DNA from 4 places in the Metabacillus sediminilitoris genome. Region 1 is predicted to be linked to each of the others. Evidence: predicted binding sites of a transcription regulator. Region 1 holds the regulator's gene; each other region holds the start of a gene.

Region 1 (4,796 bases):
AAGCTCATCTAACAATCGTTTATTTGATGTAAGGTCTGCTTGTTGTTGATCATAATAGCCAATTTGAACATGAGAGCCAAGGGCAAAAGTTCCAGACAAAGCATCTAGTTTTTGAACAATCGATTTAAGTAATGTAGATTTACCAATCCCATTAGGACCAATTAGAGCAATGCTATCACCGCGGGAAATCGAGAAGGAAATATTTGAAATAATAGGATGCTGCGAATCATATGAGACAGATATGTTCGTGGCCTTTAGTACATCATTGCCACTTTGTCTCTCAATATCAAATTGAAAGTTGGCTGATTTTTCATCGCCCAACGGCTTATTCAGTATGTCCATCTTTTCTAATTTTTTTCTTCTGCTTTGTGCTAACTTTGTTGTTGAAGCACGTGCTAAATTTCGCTGAATAAAATCCTTTAGTTTAGCTACTTCTTCCTGTTGTTTTTCATAGGTTTTGAGCTCTTTTTCATAGTTTTCTGCTTTGTATTTTAAGTAACTGCTATAATTGCCAATATATTTTGTGCTCGTTTGACGACTAATTTCGTATACTTGTGTTACAATTTTGTCTAAAAAGTATCTGTCATGCGAAACAATTAAAATAGCTCCTGAGTAATTTTGCAAGTATTGTTCAAGCCATGTTAATGTTTCAATATCTAAATGATTCGTCGGTTCATCTAAAATTAGCAGGTCTGGGTTTGTTAACAGTAATTTACCTAAGGCAAGTCTGGTTCTCTGGCCGCCGCTTAATGAGGCTATTTTCGTATCGGAATCAAATGTACTGAATCCAAGACCATGAAGTACTGATCGGATATCTGCTTCATATTGGTAGCCGCCGCTTTCCTTGAATTTTACTTGCAAGCTATCATATTCCTTTAATAGCTGTTCGAATTTCTTTGATTCTAATGCGGGATCAATAATAGCCATCTGTTGTTCTAGGTTTCTCATCTCTTTTTCCATGGACTGAAGCTCTTTAAAAACTAAATTCATTTCATCCCAGATTGATAATTGAGATTCTAGCCCAGTATCTTGAGCTAAATATCCAACAGAAACATCTTTCGGCTTGATTATTTCACCTGAATCATGTGACATGTACCCAGCAATAATTTTTAAAAGAGTAGATTTTCCAGCTCCATTACGGCCAACAATGGCAATCTTATCTCTTGTTTGTACTTCAAGCTTAATATTCGTTAGAATAGGATCAGGACCAAAATATTTGCTAAGTTGATTTATTTGTAACAATATCATTGTATTCACCTCTATCAATGCCTTTAGTTTAGCTTAATAGGAACCAATGGGCAACAATGATACATATGATTTCTCTTAAAAAACAACGATAAAATAGAGATATGAGAGAGATTTATAAATTTAATCAATTGTCACAATAACAAACAGACAGATAGTAAAAAATAGTGTATAGTCTACGTATAAGGGGATTTGTATATGTCAGAATTTACCCATTTCAATGATCAAGGCAGAGCCAAAATGGTTGATATCTCTGCGAAAGAAACAACAAAGAGAACTGCACGTGCAAAAACGAGCATCCAACTAACTGAAGAGGTATATAAAAAAATCACTAATCATGAAATTGGTAAAGGTGATGTTCTTTCAGTTGCTCAAGTAGCAGGTATTATGGCAGCAAAACAAACAGCTAATGTCATTCCAATGTGTCATCCAATTCCCATTAAAGGTGTAGATATTGAGTTTGAATGGAAAATAGAAGAAAGTAATTATGAATTAATGATCACTTCAACTGTTAAAACAACAGGGAGTACAGGTGTTGAAATGGAAGCGTTAACTTCTGCAAGTGTTTCAGCTCTGACAGTTTATGATATGTGTAAAGCTGTAGATAAAGGAATGGTCATAGGTCCTACCTATTTAGTAGAAAAAACCGGAGGAAAAAGTGGTGACTTCCATCGGGTAGATAAATGATGTATCATAAAGAATTCTAAATGTATGAAGTGTTCTTATGCCTGCTGTCGAATCTGGACAAGGCGTTTACGCATTTTCTAAAGGATTTAAGGTAATAAACTAGACTGAGTTTTTATGTCTAGCTCAAGCACCCAGCATCTTAGGGTCTTAAGTCACCCATAAATTGAAGGTAAAGAACACCTTCTAGTCATGTACGTGTCTTATGCCTTTTGGGCTAAACAAGGCACTTCGCATTTCTTAAAGGATAATTAGTTTAAGGTTTTAGACTTAGTTTTCATGTCTAGCTCCAGCGCCTAGCCACTCGGGGTCATAAGCCACGCATGAATTGAAGGTAAAAAGCATCTTCTATTCATGCGCGTCTTATGTCTGTCGTGGCTGAACAAGGCGCTTACGCATTTCTAGAGTGAGGGATAAGAGTGAATGAATATTGAACAATCTAAAATACCTCAGGCAACTGCTAAGCGTTTGCCTTTGTACTATCGATTTTTAAAAAATTTACACTCATCAGGAAAACAGCGGGTTTCATCTGCTGAATTAAGTGATGCTGTAAAGGTTGATTCTGCAACAATACGGAGAGATTTCTCCTATTTCGGTGCGTTAGGAAAAAAGGGATATGGTTATAATGTTAATTATTTGTTATCCTTTTTTAGAAAAACATTGGATCAAGACGAAATGACAAAGGTATGTTTAATTGGTGTAGGGAATCTAGGAACTGCCTTTTTGCATTATAATTTCACAAAGAATAATAACACTGTTATTTCACTTGCATTTGATGTAGACACCGAAAAAGTTGGAGAAGAAATAGGTGGGGTACCAGTCTTTCACTTAGATCAACTTGAAGAGATACTACCTGAAGATGTGACTGTTGCGATATTAACGGTACCGGCTCCAGCTGCTCAGGCGATTACAGATCGGCTGATAACAAAGGGGATTAAGGGGATCTTAAACTTTACACCTGCAAGGTTAAATGTTCCAGATGATATACGGATCCATCATATTGATTTAGCAGTGGAACTTCAGTCACTTGTTTATTTTTTAAAGCATTATCCAAATGAAGATAAATCTTAAAATTATTTAAGGGAGGTGGATCTCCATGCTAACACTTGGATTCGGAGCATCAATGGGATTTGGTAGCCTATTATTAATCGCATTTGTAGCATTGCTTATTTTTGGCCCTAAAAAATTACCTGATTTAGGTAAAGCAGTTGGGAGTTCGTTACGTGAATTTAAAACTGCAACAAAAGGCTTAGCAGATGATGAAGATGATGATGTAAAAAAGATCGAAAAAAAGGAAGAAGTCAAGTAAGATAGGATGAATCCGATATGAAACATAATGAAATGTCGGTCATTGAACATATTACAGAGCTTAGAAAACGACTGATCATTGTTGTCGTTTTCTTTTTCATAGCTGTAATAGCTGGCTTTTTGCTTTCAAGACCGATTATCGTTTATTTACAACAAACAGATCAAGCTAGGAATTTAACACTAAATTCCTTTAATCTAACAGACCCTTTAATGGTGTATATGCAATTTGCATTTATTATTGCATTTATCATTACGTCACCTGTCATTTTGTATCAACTTTGGGCATTTGTTAGTCCAGGTTTATATGAAAAGGAAAGACGTGTTACTTTAAGCTATATTCCACTATCACTTTTGTTATTTCTAGCGGGTATTTCCTTTTCCTATTTTATTTTGTTTCCGTTTGTCGTAGATTTCATGGAAAAGATCTCAAATGATTTAGAAGTAAATCAAGTGATTGGAATCCATGAATATTTCACGTTTTTATTACAGCTAACCATCCCGTTTGGGCTGCTGTTTCAATTACCAGTCGTTATTATGTTTCTGACGAGATTAGGAATTGTTACGCCAATGTTTCTATCAAAAGTAAGAAAATATGCATACTTTGTTCTGTTGGTCATTGCCGCACTAATCACACCGCCAGAATTAACTTCACACTTAATGGTGTCAATACCATTATTTATCTTATATGAAATTAGTATTTGGGTATCTCGAATTACGTATCGAAGAGCTCAGAAGCTGCGGTTTGAAGAGGAGAATACAAAAAATGAGACTGGATGATCAGTCTCATTTTTTCGCATTTACTTTTTTTAATCTTCTAGATAAATTAAACATTCTAATGGCAACACCGATATCGAAGGTTGCGATGATCATTAGGATGATTGTTGGAAATGAAAAAATTCCATTTTCAGCACTGTTAATAGCTAAGTAGGTAAACAGTAACCCCATCGTTAAATAAAAAATTCCCATGGAAATAGGGTTTGTTCTCATGATAAAAAGCCTCCAATTATTAGTTGCACGTGTTGCTCTAGTTGCATGTCCTCATATTGCTTCATCATTTTTTCAATATCTTCACGGAAAACGGTTTGAATTAATATGACTAGTGTATTCATCGTTACATGTGCCAAGATCGGAACTATGATTCGATTTGTTTTCACATAAAGAAACGCAAAGGTAAAGCCCATTGATGCATACAAGAGAAGATGATGCGGCTCACCGTGTAAAAGTGAAAAGATAATTGAACTGATGAGAGCTGCTATGAAAAAATTTGTTCTGATATATAAGACGCCAAATAGTATTTTACGAAAAATGATCTCTTCTAAGATAGGTCCTATTATAGAGGTAACAAGAATGAGCACCGGTGTAACCTCTATTACATTCACAAGCATTTGCGTGTTTTCAGATCCAGGATCTACCCCAAATAGATTAATTTCAATACTAGCTGCAAAGACTTGGGAGAAATATGCTAAAAATACGCCACCAATCGACCAACCAATTGTCGCCAAAACCGATGAAGGTTTCCCTCGCAGCAGTCTTACCTCTTTACGATCATTTCTTAGTAA
Region 2 (4,796 bases), 930 kb from region 1:
ATTTATCCCCTTCCACAATTGGAAGTCGACGAATTTGTTGCTGTGACATGATCGTTGCCGCTTCCTCAACAGACATATCCTTCGTTCCTTTGACGACATCATTTGTCATTAATTTAGAAACGGTCGATTCACTTGAAAGGTTATTGGCTATTCCATTTATGACTAAATCACGATCGGTGATCAATCCTACTAATTTTCCGTCTTCACAAATTGGAATAGCTCCTACTTCTAGTTCTTTCATTTTTTCGGCAACTTCTTTACACGAATTTTCAGGTGTACAACTATCAACATTTGTTGTCATAACTTCAGCAACTTTCATTGAAACTCCTCCTTTATTATGAATCACTCACATTTAGTACATACCCGCCTTATCATTTATAAAACGAGTTATTAGAATCCGCCTTTTTATGTTTAGGACAATTACATGTTTGTTTAAAGTCGATTCTTGCGGGGTAAAACCTACATAACATAACCTGAGAAGGGGGAATTAACAATGGATAGTAATTGGAAGAAAAAATTTATGGTCGGTGGAATGGCTGCTGCTTTATCATTCAGTGTATTAGCAGGCTGTGGTGATGGTGTGGACCAAGACAATGGTGTGAGTGATGGGGAACAAAAGGATGAAGTAGACGAAAATGAAGAGGTGAAAGAAGGATTAGAAAATGATGTCAATGATGCACAGAAAGAGTTGGAAGAAAGCGGTGTAGGTGATGGGGTCGATCAAGACAATGGTCCTAGCGATGGTGAAGAAAAGGACAGTGTAGATGACGAAAATAAAAATCCAGAAACAAACTAAGGATTGGGATTCCTTTATATAAGTAATTACCTGATCCTGCATAAGTCGGGAATAAGCGATTTGGATCTCTTATTGTCTTATACTGTTCAAGTCGCTTGCGCTTTTGTGGTCTAAAATAAGCTGTCAAAGTTGGGAGGCATTTAAAATGACTAAGACATATTATGTTTCTGTTGAAGCCGAGGATATCCAAGAATCCAAATTGGATGACCATCTGCACTATTATGAAATCGAAGCTACAAAGGAGCAAATACAGGTAATAGCGAATATCCTGCGTGAGATCAAACGAACAGAATATGATCCAAAACCGATTATTACATCGTTAAATGAAGAAAACGGGATAAAAACACGTGAAGAACAGCATCATTTGATTAAAAATCTATATGAAAAAATTTATCAGCTAGGAACCTTTGAGACAAAACAAGAGATCCGTTCATTACAGATTTTAAACCAGCTTTGAAAGAAAGCTGGTTTTCTGTGTACAAGCATTCACACTATCTAACTGAAACTGTTTATTAGTTGCAACCTTAACTCCCACAATTTTTTTATTTTGCTCCTGCTTTTAACAATATTTCTTCTATTTCTTTAAAGCCCTTTTCACGTGCATGCTGTAAAGGAGTCACATTTTCTTTGTCTGGAATGTTCACATCTGCTCCATGTTCGATCAGCAATTGCACCGTTTGCTGCTGTGTTTCGTTGCCATTATTTAATATAATGGCTTCCATTAGAGCAGTCCAACCTAGGTTATTCACATGATTTACATCAATCTCAGTATTGGTAAGAAGCTCTTTCACAACATCTACATAGCCATGCTCTGACGCTGGGATCAAAGCAGTGCCTCCATATCGGTTTGTAATGGCGGGATCAGCACCGGCAGCAATTGTCAGCTTCAGAATCTCGATAAATCCTTCTGCACCAGCATATAGGAAGGGGTTGTTTTTCATGTCATCCTGGATGTTTACGTCAGCCCCAGCCTCAATAAGGACATTGGCCGTCTTTCTATCATTGTTATATGTCGCAATCATGGCCGCAGTACGTCCTTGTGAGTCCTGGATATTTATATTTGCGCCTTTCTTAATGAGGGTTTTTATCCTATCAGTTTCTCCATGTTCTGCTGCTTGAAGTAGCTGTTCATTTATTTCTTCACTCACGATTTCTCGCTCCTTTGCCTGCTTGTTGGCCTCTCCACTCTCATTTGAAACACATCCCTGAAGCAAAAGGCTGCAGCCAATAAATACGATCAGCCATTCCGGTATAACTAGCATCTTCTTCTGCATGAGATGTGACAAGAAAGGAATATGCAACTTAATCGTTCCTTTCTTTCCAAAGAACAAATGGGTCTTTCTCTGGTATAAGGTTGTTCAGCTTAATTAATTTAATATCTCGTTCTTCTTTTGGAAGACTTACTTGCTGATAAACATATTTCGTTCCTAACCCGGCCGCTTCCTCGTCTTCAGCAGTAAATGCATAATAAACATGTTGAATATTTGCCCAGTAAATGGCACTTAAACACATCGGACAAGGCTCACCGCTTGCGTAAAGCTCACAGTCTGAAAGGTCAGTTTTAGTAAGGATACGACAAGCTTCACGGATAGCTTGAAGTTCAGCATGTGCTGTAGGATCATGTGTTTCGAGGACATCGTTTACCCCCTTTGCAACAATCCTTCCATCTTTAACAATGAGTGCCCCAAATGGTTTACCCTTTTTGTTTTTCGTATTGTCATAAGCTAACTCGATGGCCATTTGCATAAATTCTTTTTGACTCATATCCATGCACTCCTTTGAAAAGGTAATTCATTTCTAAGATATCATAATATTAAGGCAAGTTATTTTATTAAAATTCTACTAATAGGTTGTAGAATAAATATTTTAAACCTATCATCATAATTTGTATTTTTTCAGTAAAAACTAAACATAAGAAATTATTCTAATGATACTTTAAATTGTGTACTTAATCACAAAGATGGTGATTTTTAAAGCATTTTAAAGGATTTCTTAGATAAACCGATAATATTTTAAAAAAATTCGAATAGTCCAGGATAACAAATTGAGTTATAATAGAAAAAGCGGCTTTTTATATCCCACTAATCATTCAGTATTACATATGTAAAGGAGAATTGGATATGTCAGAAACAAATACACAAACAAAACCTGAACAAGTTTCACAAAGCTTGTCAGCTAATCAAGAACTCCTTGATCAGTTATTAAAACCTGAGGTTCAGGAGTCTTTAACTACATTAGTTGAACAGCTTCCAAAATTGACTGAACTTGTTAATGTTTTAACAAAGTCTTATGATTTCGTTCAATCTGTTTCAACAGATGAAGTATTAAAAAATGATACAGTTGGAGCGATTACAGAGCTTCTAGAGCCTGTAACACACTCTGTTAAAAATGTAGCAGCTACTGCTATTGAAGCGAAGGATCGTGCAGAGGAAAGCAACGAAGTGATCGGTTTATTCGGTTTATTAAAAATGTTAAAAGATCCACAAGCACAAAAGCTATTCCGTTTTGTAAATGCTTATTTACAAATTTCTAACGAACGTGGTACAAAATAATACTTAACAATTTGAATAGTAAGAACGGAGGATAATCAATGTCTAAACATATCGTCATTTTAGGTGCAGGTTATGGCGGACTTTTAACTGCTGTTACTGCTCGTAAATATTTAAATAGAGCTGATGCAAAAATCACTGTGGTAAACAAATACCCAACACACCAAATTATTACTGAATTACACCGTCTTGCGGGTGGTACTATTGGTGAAAAAGCGATTTCTATGCCATTAGAAAAGCTTTTCAAAGGAAAAGATATTGATCTTAAAATTTCTGAAGTGACATCCTTCTCTGTTGATAACAAAGAAGTAAAACTTTCTGATGGGTCAACTTTAACATATGATGCACTTGTTGTTGGCTTAGGAAGTACGACTGCTTACTTTGGTATCCCAGGACTAGAAGAAAATAGTATGACATTAAAATCAGTTGCGGAAGCAAATAAGATTTACAATCATATTGAAGATCGTATTCGCGCATATGCAGAAACGAAAAATGAAGCGGATGCAACAATTCTTATCGGCGGCGGCGGTTTAACTGGCGTTGAATTAGTTGGGGAAATTGTTGATCATATGCCTAAAGTAGCGAAAGGTTACGGCGTAGATCCGAAAGAATTGAAAATCATGCTTGTTGAGGCAGGTCCAAAAATTCTTCCGGTTTTACCTGATCATTTAATTGAGCGTGCAACAACAAGCCTTGAAAAACGCGGCGTTGAATTTATTACAGGTATGCCTGTAACAAATGTAGCAGGTAATGAAATCGAATTAAAAGATGGCCGTAAAATTGTTGCAAATACATTCGTTTGGACTGGTGGAGTACAAGGCCTTCCAATGGTTGGAGAATCAGGTCTTGCAGTAGATCGTAACCGTGCGACTGTTAATAGTTATCTGCAATCTTCTTCACATAATGATGTATTTATCGTTGGTGACAGTGCAGTTGTCTTCCCTCCAGGCGGCGGACGTCCATATGCGCCTACAGCGCAAAATGCTTGGCAAATGGGTGAACTTGTTGGTTACAATCTATTTGCATTCTTTAATGAGAAATCAATGGAAGAGTTCTCACCAATTAACTCAGGTACACTTGCAAGCTTAGGACGTAAAGATGGTGTTGCAATCGTAGGTGGAAATGAAACTCCACTTAAAGGACTTCCAGCATCATTAATGAAAGAAGCAAGTAATATTCGTTACTTAACACATATTAACGGTTTATTCAGCTTAGCGTACTAATCATATATTTCTTAAAAGAAAAACTCGCCTTCATGAAGTGACCTCTAAAAGTTAGACACGGTTATTTCATTAGGCAACCTGTTGGGCATGAACCCGGTATTGTACCGGGCTCATGCCTTTTAATTTTTCCTTAATTCGTTTGTGATTGTAGTAGTCGATATATTTAGCTAGTTCCTGCTTGAAGTGTTCTAAACTTAAAAGTCCTTCATAAGCATGATGAAGGACCAA
Region 3 (4,796 bases), 1.1 Mb from region 1:
AGACGAATAATCCAATTGCAACAGGATGGAAAATATCTGCTGAAATAACTGCCCATCCTATAATTGGAGGCATTGCACCAGACAAGCTTCCCACTTCAGTATTATAAATGGTGGAACGTTTTGTAAACATTGTATAAGCAAATACATAAAAGACAAATCCTAAAAAGGCCATTGCTGCTGCCAAAATTGAAATAGAAAGGAGCAGCACTAATCCAATCGCAACCAATGCGATCCCTAACCATAATGCAAATTTAGGATTGATGGAACCGTCAGCTGTTGGACGGACCTTCGTTCGCTTCATGATAGAATCAATATCTCTGTCATAATAGTTATTAATAGCACCAGATCCGCCTACGACAAATGATGTTCCAATTAAAGATAGTAAGATAATCGGTAGTTTTTCGATAAACCCGATGTCATAGATATATAATGCAAGACTTAGTCCAGCGAGCATCCCTAATATATTGGATTTAATGATTCCAGTTTTTATAATTAATTTTATCACTTTCCAAGAGAAATACTCTTTCAAAGAAAGCGAATCTTTTAATACGATCTCGGTGTTTTTCACAACCATTCTCCTCTTTCAATTTAAATAAAGAGTAAGTCTTACCCTACTCTTTTCATCTCTTTGTTGTCTAACATTTTTTCTACACTTTTGCTGCGAGAATTTAACAGCATGATATAGCTAAGAACACCAAAGATAAGCGTAATAACTAAAGAGTGTATAAGTGAAAATGTCAAACTCAAACCTGTAGCAACTGTCAAGATTCCACTTGTAATTTGCATCAGCAATAATACAACCAAACTAATCATACTATATTTGATAACGCGGTAGTTCCAATAATGTTTATATGCAAAATAAGCAGTTGAACAAATCCATACGAATAAAATCAGAGCAAGTGAACGGTGCCCAAACTGAACAAGTTGCTGAATCGTTTCCAGGGAAATGAAACCACCATTACCAAAGGGCCATACAGGCAGGGCAAGACCTGCTCCTTCATGTCGGACAAGTGCTCCAGAATAAATAACAAAATAAGTATAAAAAGATAGGAAATAAAGATTTCGTTTCATCTTTTTCCCAATCACTAATTCCTTAGCATCGAATTTATAGTCAAACTCAAAGACTAATAAAGCGAGTAACAATACTGAAGCAAATGAAATCATTGAAATACCAAAATGCAGCGCCATAATATATGGGTTTTGACCCCACATAACGGCAGCAGCCCCCATTAAAGCCTGTATGATTAGAAATAATACTGAGATCGAAGCAAGCAGTTTTGTTTCTCTTCTCTTAATATAAATAGAAGACATAATGGCCAGTACAACAACAAAGATAGACCCGATCATAGTCGTAGCTCTATGTGCGAATTCAATAAGTTTTTCAGGTGTTACATCAGAAAGTTGTACAAGTTCTCCTTCGCAAAGAGGCCATGATCTTCCACATCCATCTGCAGATCCAGTCTTGGTTACTAAAGCTCCTCCAAGAACAACAAATGCCATAGAAATAACAGCTAAGATGGCAATGATCTTTATATATTTTTTCAATCAATATCTCTCCTTGACGTAAAAGAAATTTTATAAAACATATTATTTATACTCTTATTATGATGAAAAGTAAAAGGAATGACATCCAATGAAGACAAAAGACACATTATTGTCATAAAGCTATTGCAATTTATAAACATTTTAAAAATCCATACTTTTTCAATGTGTAGTTTACTTTGAGGAAAAAACGAGTAATACATAGATAGTTAGATTATCAAAATAGTTTAACTTTCTATAAAATTTTAGTATTATTGATTAGCGCATGATTTCAACCTCTAAAACTATTTTACATTGTTCAACCTTTCACTTACATTATTAGTATATCAAAATAAAAAGGAGCGAAAACTTGGTAATGAAATCTATTATGATAATCTTTTGGCAAAATTGTTACCAAACTGTGAAGAAACTTCGTCTAAATTTTGAAAGTTAATAAATAATGCGTAGGAAACTATTTTGTTTTTTTTTTATTTTGATAGTATGTGTAGGTGAATATAATTTGTTTTACCATTTGAAATCATTGATTCATAAATGCGCTGTTTTAGAAAGGAGAGTGACAAAGGTGTTCAAAAAGTTAAAGCCTTATTTAGTTCTTGCAACATCATTCCTATTTTTATTTGTTTTAAGTGGCTGTAGTGAATATGCAATATTTGATCCAAAAGGACCTAATGCTGCGACACTTAAAGATCTCATTATGTATTCAATTTACTTTATGATATTTATCATGATTGTTGTTTACGCACTATTTGCCTTTGTTATTGTAAAATATCGTGACCGTAAAAATTTCAATGAAAAGGATCACGAGCCTGATATTCATGGCAGTACAAAGTTGGAAATCATTTGGACGGTTATACCAATCGTCATCATTATTGCTTTATCAATTCCAACAGTTAAAGTACTTTATGATTTAGAAAAACCGCCAAAAGAAACGGCACATAAAGAACCAATTGTTATTCATGCAACATCTGCCGATTGGAAGTGGATTTTTAGTTATCCAGGGGAAGATATCGAAACAGTCAATTATGTAAATGTTCCGGAAGACCACCCAGTACTTTTCAAGATTACATCTGCTGATTCAATGAGTTCTTTCTGGGTTCCGCAAATTGGCGGTCAAGAATATGGAATGCCTGGTATGGTAAATGATTTATACCTTCAGGCTGATGAACCTGGAGAATATGAAGGAATGAACTCTAACTTTACAGGCCAAGGTATGACACATCAACAATTTAACTTTGTAGCCTTAGAAGAAGATGACTACCAAAAATGGGTAAAAGAAACACAAGAAAAAGCACCACAATTAACAGAAGAAACATATGAAAAATTATTGTTGCCTGACACAGTTGAAGAAATGACATTTTCAAATACTCACTTAGATATTGTTGATCATGGAGTAGATTCTGGTGAATATGCGATGAAAGTCCGCGAAAAATACGGAGTTGAAATAAAACCTCATGGTGGTGAAGATTCTCATGATAGTGAAGAATCTACAGAAGCTGTAGAAGACAATCATGAAGAAGAGGCTTCAACGACAACTGAATCTAGTGAACATCATAACCACTAAGAAGGGAGGAACACTGAATGTTTGATTTTATTAAAGATAATTTAATCTTAAATGATCCAATGCTCCTTGGAGCGAACATCTCTATTTTGTTATCTGTAATTGGAATTGTGTTTATTCTTACTTACTTTAAAAAATGGAAATGGCTTTGGACAGAGTGGTTAACATCTGTTGATCATAAAAAAATTGGTATTATGTATATTATTGCAGCCGTCATCATGCTTTTCCGTGGTGGTGTGGATGCATTATTAATGAGAGCACAGTTAACAGTGCCAAACAATGAGTTTTTAACATCTCAGCATTACAATGAAATCTTTACAACACATGGTACGATCATGATTATCTTCATGGCGATGCCATTCGTAATAGGTTTAATGAACGTCGTTGTTCCGCTGCAAATAGGAGCAAGGGACGTAGCATTTCCTTATTTAAATGCATTAAGTTTTTGGTCATTTTTCTTTGGAGCTATTCTTTTCAACATCTCCTTCGTATTTGGTGGATCACCAGATGCAGGGTGGACGAACTATGCTCCTTTAGCAATTGAAGGTAGTCCTGGACCCGGAATCAACTATTATTTACTTGGATTACAGATCTCTGGTATAGGTACCCTGTTAACAGGTATTAACTTTATCGTAACAATCATTAAAATGCGTGCGCCAGGAATGACATTAATGCGTATGCCAATGTTTACATGGACAGCTTTAATTACAAACTTTATTATTGTTTTTGCATTCCCTGTATTAACAGTAACATTAGCATTAATGACATTTGACCGATTATTCGGCACTCATTTCTTTACATTAGCTGATGGTGGTATGCCAATGCTTTGGGCTAACTTGTTCTGGATTTGGGGACATCCTGAAGTATATATCGTTATCTTGCCGGCGTTCGGTATTTTCTCGGAAATTTTCGCAACGTTTGCTAGGAAAACATTGTTTGGTTATAAATCGATGGTTATTTCGATCGTGACGATTTCTTTCTTGAGTTTCCTAGTTTGGGTTCACCACTTCTTTACAATGGGTGGAACTGCAGCAGTGAACTCTGTATTCTCCATTACAACGATGGCGATTGCAGTACCTACAGGTATTAAAATCTTTAACTGGTTACTCACTCTTTATAAAGGACGAATTGAATATACAGTACCGATGCTTTGGTCTGTCGGATTTATTCCAACATTCCTAATCGGTGGAGTAACTGGAGTAATGCTTGGTATGGCAGCAGCAGATTTTCAGTATCATAACAGTTACTTCCTTGTTGCGCATTTCCACTATACATTAATTTGTGGTACTGTATTTGCTTGTTTTGCTGGATTTGTTTTCTGGTATCCAAAAATGTTTGGTCATAAATTAAATGAGCGCCTAGGGAAATGGACATTCTGGTTCTTTATGATTGGATTTAATGTTTGTTTCTTACCACAATTCCTACTAGGATTTGATGGTATGCCAAGACGTATTTACACTTATGGTCCAGAAGATGGATGGACTGGATTAAACGTTGTTTCAACAATTGGCGGTATTGGTATGGGTATTGCCTTTATGATCCTTGTTTATAACGTATATTACAGCTTCCGTTATGCAAAAAGAGAAACGTCTGGAGATGCGTGGGGAGCAGGACGTACACTTGAATGGGCAACAACGACTTCAGTTGCACCATTTTATAACTTTGCTGTAACACCAGAAGTTAAAGGTCTAGATGC
Region 4 (4,796 bases), 1.1 Mb from region 1:
TTGTGGTACAGGGGCTTGTGCAGCAGTTGTTTCTTCTGTCTTAAACAATTACACAGCCCTTGGTGAAGAAACGACTGTCCACTTAGCTGGAGGCGACCTGCAAATTAATTGGACAGCAGAGGGTAATGTATTAATGACAGGTCCTGCAGAGGTTATTTGTACTGGAACGTATTTTATCAATTCCTGATCAATCAGGGCGTTTCAGTTGAGTGAGGAAAAACAAAGAGGTATACTTTAAGTATCGTTTCATTCTGATTAAGGAGGAATTCTGATGAATGATGTTGTAATAATTACTGAAGCGGCAGCTTTTCAAATAAAAGATATGATGAAAGAACATGAAGAAGAAAATGCATATCTTCGCGTATCAGTTAAAGGTGGAGGCTGCAGTGGGCTTTCCTATGGTATGGGATTTGAACATGATATAAGTGAAGATGACCAAGTCTTAAATCAGCATGGATTAACAATCCTTGTAAAAAAAGAGGATTCACCAATTTTAAACGGTACAAAGATCGACTATAAGCAATCCATGATGGGCGGCGGCTTCACTATCGACAATCCAAATGCTATTGCAAGCTGTGGCTGTGGCTCTTCATTTAGAACGGCGACAAATGTTGGTTCTCCTGAAGAGTGTTAATAAATAAACAAAACGACTGTCTAAAGGCAGTCGTTTTGTTTATGTTTAGATGTCTAAACCATCGTGTCTTGCTTTGATGCTCAACCAAATAAACTTGTACTGTGCAATGGTTGTACACGTGCTTTAGGATCTAAATAGGCTTTTGCATTATTTACTGCAGTAGGTGCTTCACCAAATCCACTTGCAATAAGTTTAACTTTTCCTTCATATGTGCAAATATCACCAGCGGCATAGATTCCGGCAATATTCGTTTCCATTTTAGAATTAACGAGAATGGAGTTTTTCTCGATTTCTAAGCCCCAATTTTTGATTGGGCCAAGAGAAGAAACGAACCCATAGTTTATGATTAAGTCGTCAATATCAAGGACTTCTTTTCGATCTCCTTTTACTTCCTCTAAAACAAGTTGTTCGATTTTATCATCACCAATTAGCTCTGTTGGAACAAATGGCGTTACTAAATTTACCTTTGACTTTTTTAATAACTCTACACTATGTTCATGTGCTCTGAATTTATCACGTCTATGGATAAGGCTGACACTTTCGGCAATTGGTTCAAGCATAAGTGCCCAGTCTACAGCTGAGTCACCGCCACCGCACAGTGCTACTCGTTTTCCTGAAAATTTGTTTAAGTCATCAACAAAGTAATGTAAGTTTTTGTTTTCGTATTTTACTGACTCCTCAAGTTCGAGTTTACGAGGCTGAAATGCTCCGTTACCAGCAGTAATAATGATTGTTTTTGTATAATGTACTTCATTGTTTGTTGTAAGTTTAAATACACCATCAGCTTGTTTTTCAACTTGTTCAACGGCTTGTTCTAAGGCGATTGTTGGGGAAAATTGCTCCATTTGTTCTTTTAAATTATTAACGAGCTCTTGGGCTCTTACTTTTGGAAAACCTGCGACATCATATATGTATTTTTCTGGGTATAATGCAGAAAGCTGGCCACCTAATTGCGGAAGACTTTCAATGATTTTGACACTAGCTTGTCTCATTCCACCATAAAAAGCAGTAAATAACCCAACAGGTCCTCCACCGATGATGGTAATATCATATATTTTAGTATCTTCTTTCATAAGTTTTCCTCCCTTTTAGACTGTGCTAAATCACAACAAAATCTTATCACACAAACCTGCATAAATCATTTTCTTCAACTTATATGGATACATATCTAATTAAGAAACTATTCATAAAATGGAATGAAAACGATTATAAAATTGATTATACTATACAAAAACATAATATAAATTAGTTTCTAAAAATTATATAGAAATTCGGATGAAATGTTACTATTCATCCTAAATGGATAGGTAGATGAATATACTGACATAAGTGAACGGGTTCACAATTTTTTATCGCTTTACTCAAAATATATGTTGTATAACATAGGGGTAATGAATATTATTCAGTTACAACATTCTAAAAAGGAGTAGGTGATTATGTGAGAAAGCCAAGAGTTGTTGTGTTAGGTGCAGGTTATGGTGGGTTAATTACAGTGACTCGCTTGCAAAAGCTAATTGGTGTAAGTGAAGCAGAGATTACCTTAGTGAATAAGAATAATTATCACTATGAAACAACCTGGTTGCATGAAGCTTCAGCTGGTACTTTACATCATGATCGTGCTCGATATCCAATTAGAGAAGTCATTAATACAAGTCGCATTCACTTTATGAAAGATACAGTTGTTGCAATTGATAAACAAGCAAAAGTGGTTACCTTAGAAAAAGGTCAGGTAGAGTATGACTACTTAGTTATTTCTTTAGGTTCACATCCTGAAACATTTGGAATAAAAGGATTAAAGGAGTATGCATTTGGGATTACAAGCATTGATTCTGCACGTCAATTACGTGAGCATATAGAATATCAATTTGCTACCTATAATATGGAAAAGGATAAAAAAGTAGAACGCCTTGCCATTATAGTTGGTGGTGCTGGTTTTACAGGAATTGAGTTCTTAGGTGAATTAGGAAACAGAATCCCAAAACTTTGTAAAGAATATGATATTGATTTCCAGAAAGTTCGCATGATTTGTGTTGAAGCTGCGCCAACTGCTTTACCTGGATTTGATCCTGGATTAGTAAATTATGCAGTGAAATACTTACAAAAAAAAGGTGTGGAATTTAGAATAGGTACGGCAATAAAGGAATGTATAAAGGATGGTATTATCGTTTCCAAAGACAATCGCATGGAAACAATTAAAGCAGGTACGGTTGTATGGGCAGCTGGTGTTCGAGGTAATAGCGTTGTCGAAGAAGCAGGATTTGAAAATATACGAGGACGTGTGAAGGTTGATGATTATTTACGCGCACCAGGTCATGAAGACGTATTTGTTATCGGTGATTGCTCATTGATTATAAATGAAGAAACAAACCGTCCCTATCCACCTACAGCACAGATTGCTATGCAGCAAGGAGAAGTTTGTGCCAAAAACTTACAAGCAGCGATTTCCGGCTCTAAAAAAATGATTTCATTTACACCAGTCATGAAAGGATCTGTTGCATCCTTAGGTGATCATGATGCAGTTGGATTTGTCTTCGGCAAGAAATTTGTAGGCTCTAAGGCATCTTTTATGAAAAAGATGATTGATAATCGTGCTTTATATATGATTGGTGGTCCTTCCTTAGTGATGAAAAAGGGGAAATTCAACTTCTTATAGGAATCTGGATTTTTTTATTTTAATTTTACAAGTTTAGACACTAAGTATAGTCTCGTATCCATTTTTATAGGAAATAATTGGGGGAATTGATAAGATGTCACAATCAAAGCGGGGAAATGTGTGGTTAGCTGTAACAGGAATTGTACAAAATAATCGTAATGAATGGCTTGTTGTTAAGAAAACATATGGAGGATTAAAAGGTAAATGGTCATTTCCCGCTGGTTTTGTGGAACAAGGTGAAACGATAGATGAAGCAATTGGAAGAGAAGTATTTGAAGAAACGGGAATCAACGCCAAGGTGGAAGGTGTCATTGGGATTCGATCAGGTGTGATAAATGAAGTGATAAGTGATAACATGGTCATTTTTACCTTAAGAGCAGAAACAAATGAAATTACCGTCCAAACAAGTGAGTTAGAAGATGCAGCATTTATTCACCCAAAGGATCTTATTGATCATCCAGATTCATCCTTACTACTTGTAAATTTTGCTAAAGCCTCTTTCGATTATAGCCTTAAAAAGCACGATCATTTTAATCCTGGAGATCACTTTGGCTATAATGTATACCACTTATTTTTATAATATTCCCAATTGTAAGAATTCTAAAGGGATTGAAAGATAAGGGTGTATGTATTCGCTTACATGAAAATATTCGTCAGATTATCTTCCTTTATAGTTGACAGAATATTTGGTATATTATGACGAAACTACTATTTCTAAAAAGGAGAGATTTGGATGAAGACAACAACGGTAGAGACGACAAAGAAAGAATGTCCTTATTGCTCAGGAATAGGCTATTTTCAATTAATCTTAGGCGGTTCAGAAACATGTACCAGCTGTGAAGGTACTGGTGAAAAATCATAAAGCGAGACTTATCGGATCTTTACAGGCAGTGATCACCCACTAAACTTCTTGCAACTCCGAGAAACCTTTTACTGCCTGTTAAGGATGGGATAAAGCTACCCTTCTGTAAGTGGGGGTTCACTTTATCCCCCACATATCTTCTTTGTCATCACTCAAATCTTGCACGATGAGATTTACTGACTGTTAAGAATGGGAAGAAATGATCCTTTAATCACTGTATAGAAACTAGACAAATGATCTGGATAGACATCCATTTGTTCTATTTTTCACTCACAATAATTTAGCAATTCTTTAACAAACATTCATAGACTTATGATTGACTGTCTACCGTTAGTTCAGTACACTTAAATTGGTGTATGGGAGGTGGTAGACATGTTAAGCTTACCTGTTTTATTAATATCAATGCTTTTATTCTTAGTATTATTTTTTGGAATCGGGTTTTTATTAAATATGCTTTTACGCATGTCTTGGATTATGGCAATTGTCTATCCAATTGTTTGTATTTTTATTATAGATAATGTGAGATTTATTGAATATTTTCAAAGCCCTAATAAATCTTTTCCAGCTTTAGGCGAGAAAATTTTATCTTTAGCACTTGCCGATATTTTAATCCTATCTTCAGGTTTGATTGGGGCAATTTTATCAGG

What was found. The regulator Rex, encoded in region 1, represses fermentation and respiration genes when NADH is low (regulators of the CRP and FNR family bind a similar motif). The targets are predictions, from matches to a motif close to TTGTGAAATATTTCACAA.
Region 2: GMB29_RS23745 (helical membrane plugin domain-containing protein) is a predicted target of Rex. The motif match lies at 2,737-2,754, and genes of this name have one in related genera.
Region 3: qoxA (cytochrome aa3 quinol oxidase subunit II) is a predicted target of Rex. The motif match lies at 1,837-1,854, and genes of this name have one in related genera.
Region 4: yumC (ferredoxin--NADP reductase 2) is a predicted target of Rex. The motif match lies at 1,962-1,979, and genes of this name have one in related genera.

The regions. Positions count from the first base shown of each region.
Region 1 is NZ_CP046266.1:243,178-247,973, forward strand. Features, by position in the region: gene GMB29_RS01385 (ABC-F family ATP-binding cassette domain-containing protein) at 1-1,248, opposite strand, end outside; gene moaC (cyclic pyranopterin monophosphate synthase MoaC) at 1,444-1,932, shown strand; gene GMB29_RS01395 (redox-sensing transcriptional repressor Rex) at 2,353-3,000, shown strand; gene GMB29_RS01400 (twin-arginine translocase TatA/TatE family subunit) at 3,026-3,238, shown strand; gene tatC (twin-arginine translocase subunit TatC) at 3,256-4,014, shown strand; gene GMB29_RS01410 (YdiK family protein) at 4,021-4,224, opposite strand; gene GMB29_RS01415 (CPBP family intramembrane glutamic endopeptidase) at 4,221-4,796, opposite strand, start outside.
Region 2 is NZ_CP046266.1:4,912,289-4,917,084, reverse strand. Features, by position in the region: gene GMB29_RS23770 (CBS domain-containing protein) at 1-319, opposite strand, end outside; gene GMB29_RS23765 (hypothetical protein) at 494-796, shown strand; gene GMB29_RS23760 (hypothetical protein) at 942-1,253, shown strand; gene GMB29_RS23755 (ankyrin repeat domain-containing protein) at 1,339-2,058, opposite strand; gene GMB29_RS23750 (nucleoside deaminase) at 2,099-2,560, opposite strand; gene GMB29_RS23745 (helical membrane plugin domain-containing protein) at 2,917-3,348, shown strand; gene GMB29_RS23740 (NAD(P)/FAD-dependent oxidoreductase) at 3,387-4,568, shown strand; partial or broken gene GMB29_RS23735 (IS3 family transposase) at 4,638-4,763, opposite strand.
Region 3 is NZ_CP046266.1:1,373,562-1,378,357, forward strand. Features, by position in the region: gene cyoE (heme o synthase) at 1-568, opposite strand, end outside; gene GMB29_RS06725 (COX15/CtaA family protein) at 607-1,545, opposite strand; gene qoxA (cytochrome aa3 quinol oxidase subunit II) at 2,105-3,103, shown strand; gene qoxB (cytochrome aa3 quinol oxidase subunit I) at 3,121-4,796, shown strand, end outside.
Region 4 is NZ_CP046266.1:4,755,172-4,759,967, reverse strand. Features, by position in the region: gene dapF (diaminopimelate epimerase) at 1-187, shown strand, start outside; gene GMB29_RS22975 (HesB/IscA family protein) at 272-634, shown strand; gene yumC (ferredoxin--NADP reductase 2) at 715-1,707, opposite strand; gene GMB29_RS22965 (NAD(P)/FAD-dependent oxidoreductase) at 2,073-3,287, shown strand; gene GMB29_RS22960 (NUDIX domain-containing protein) at 3,382-3,867, shown strand; gene GMB29_RS27130 (YuiA family protein) at 4,021-4,149, shown strand; gene GMB29_RS22955 (YuiB family protein) at 4,522-4,796, shown strand, end outside.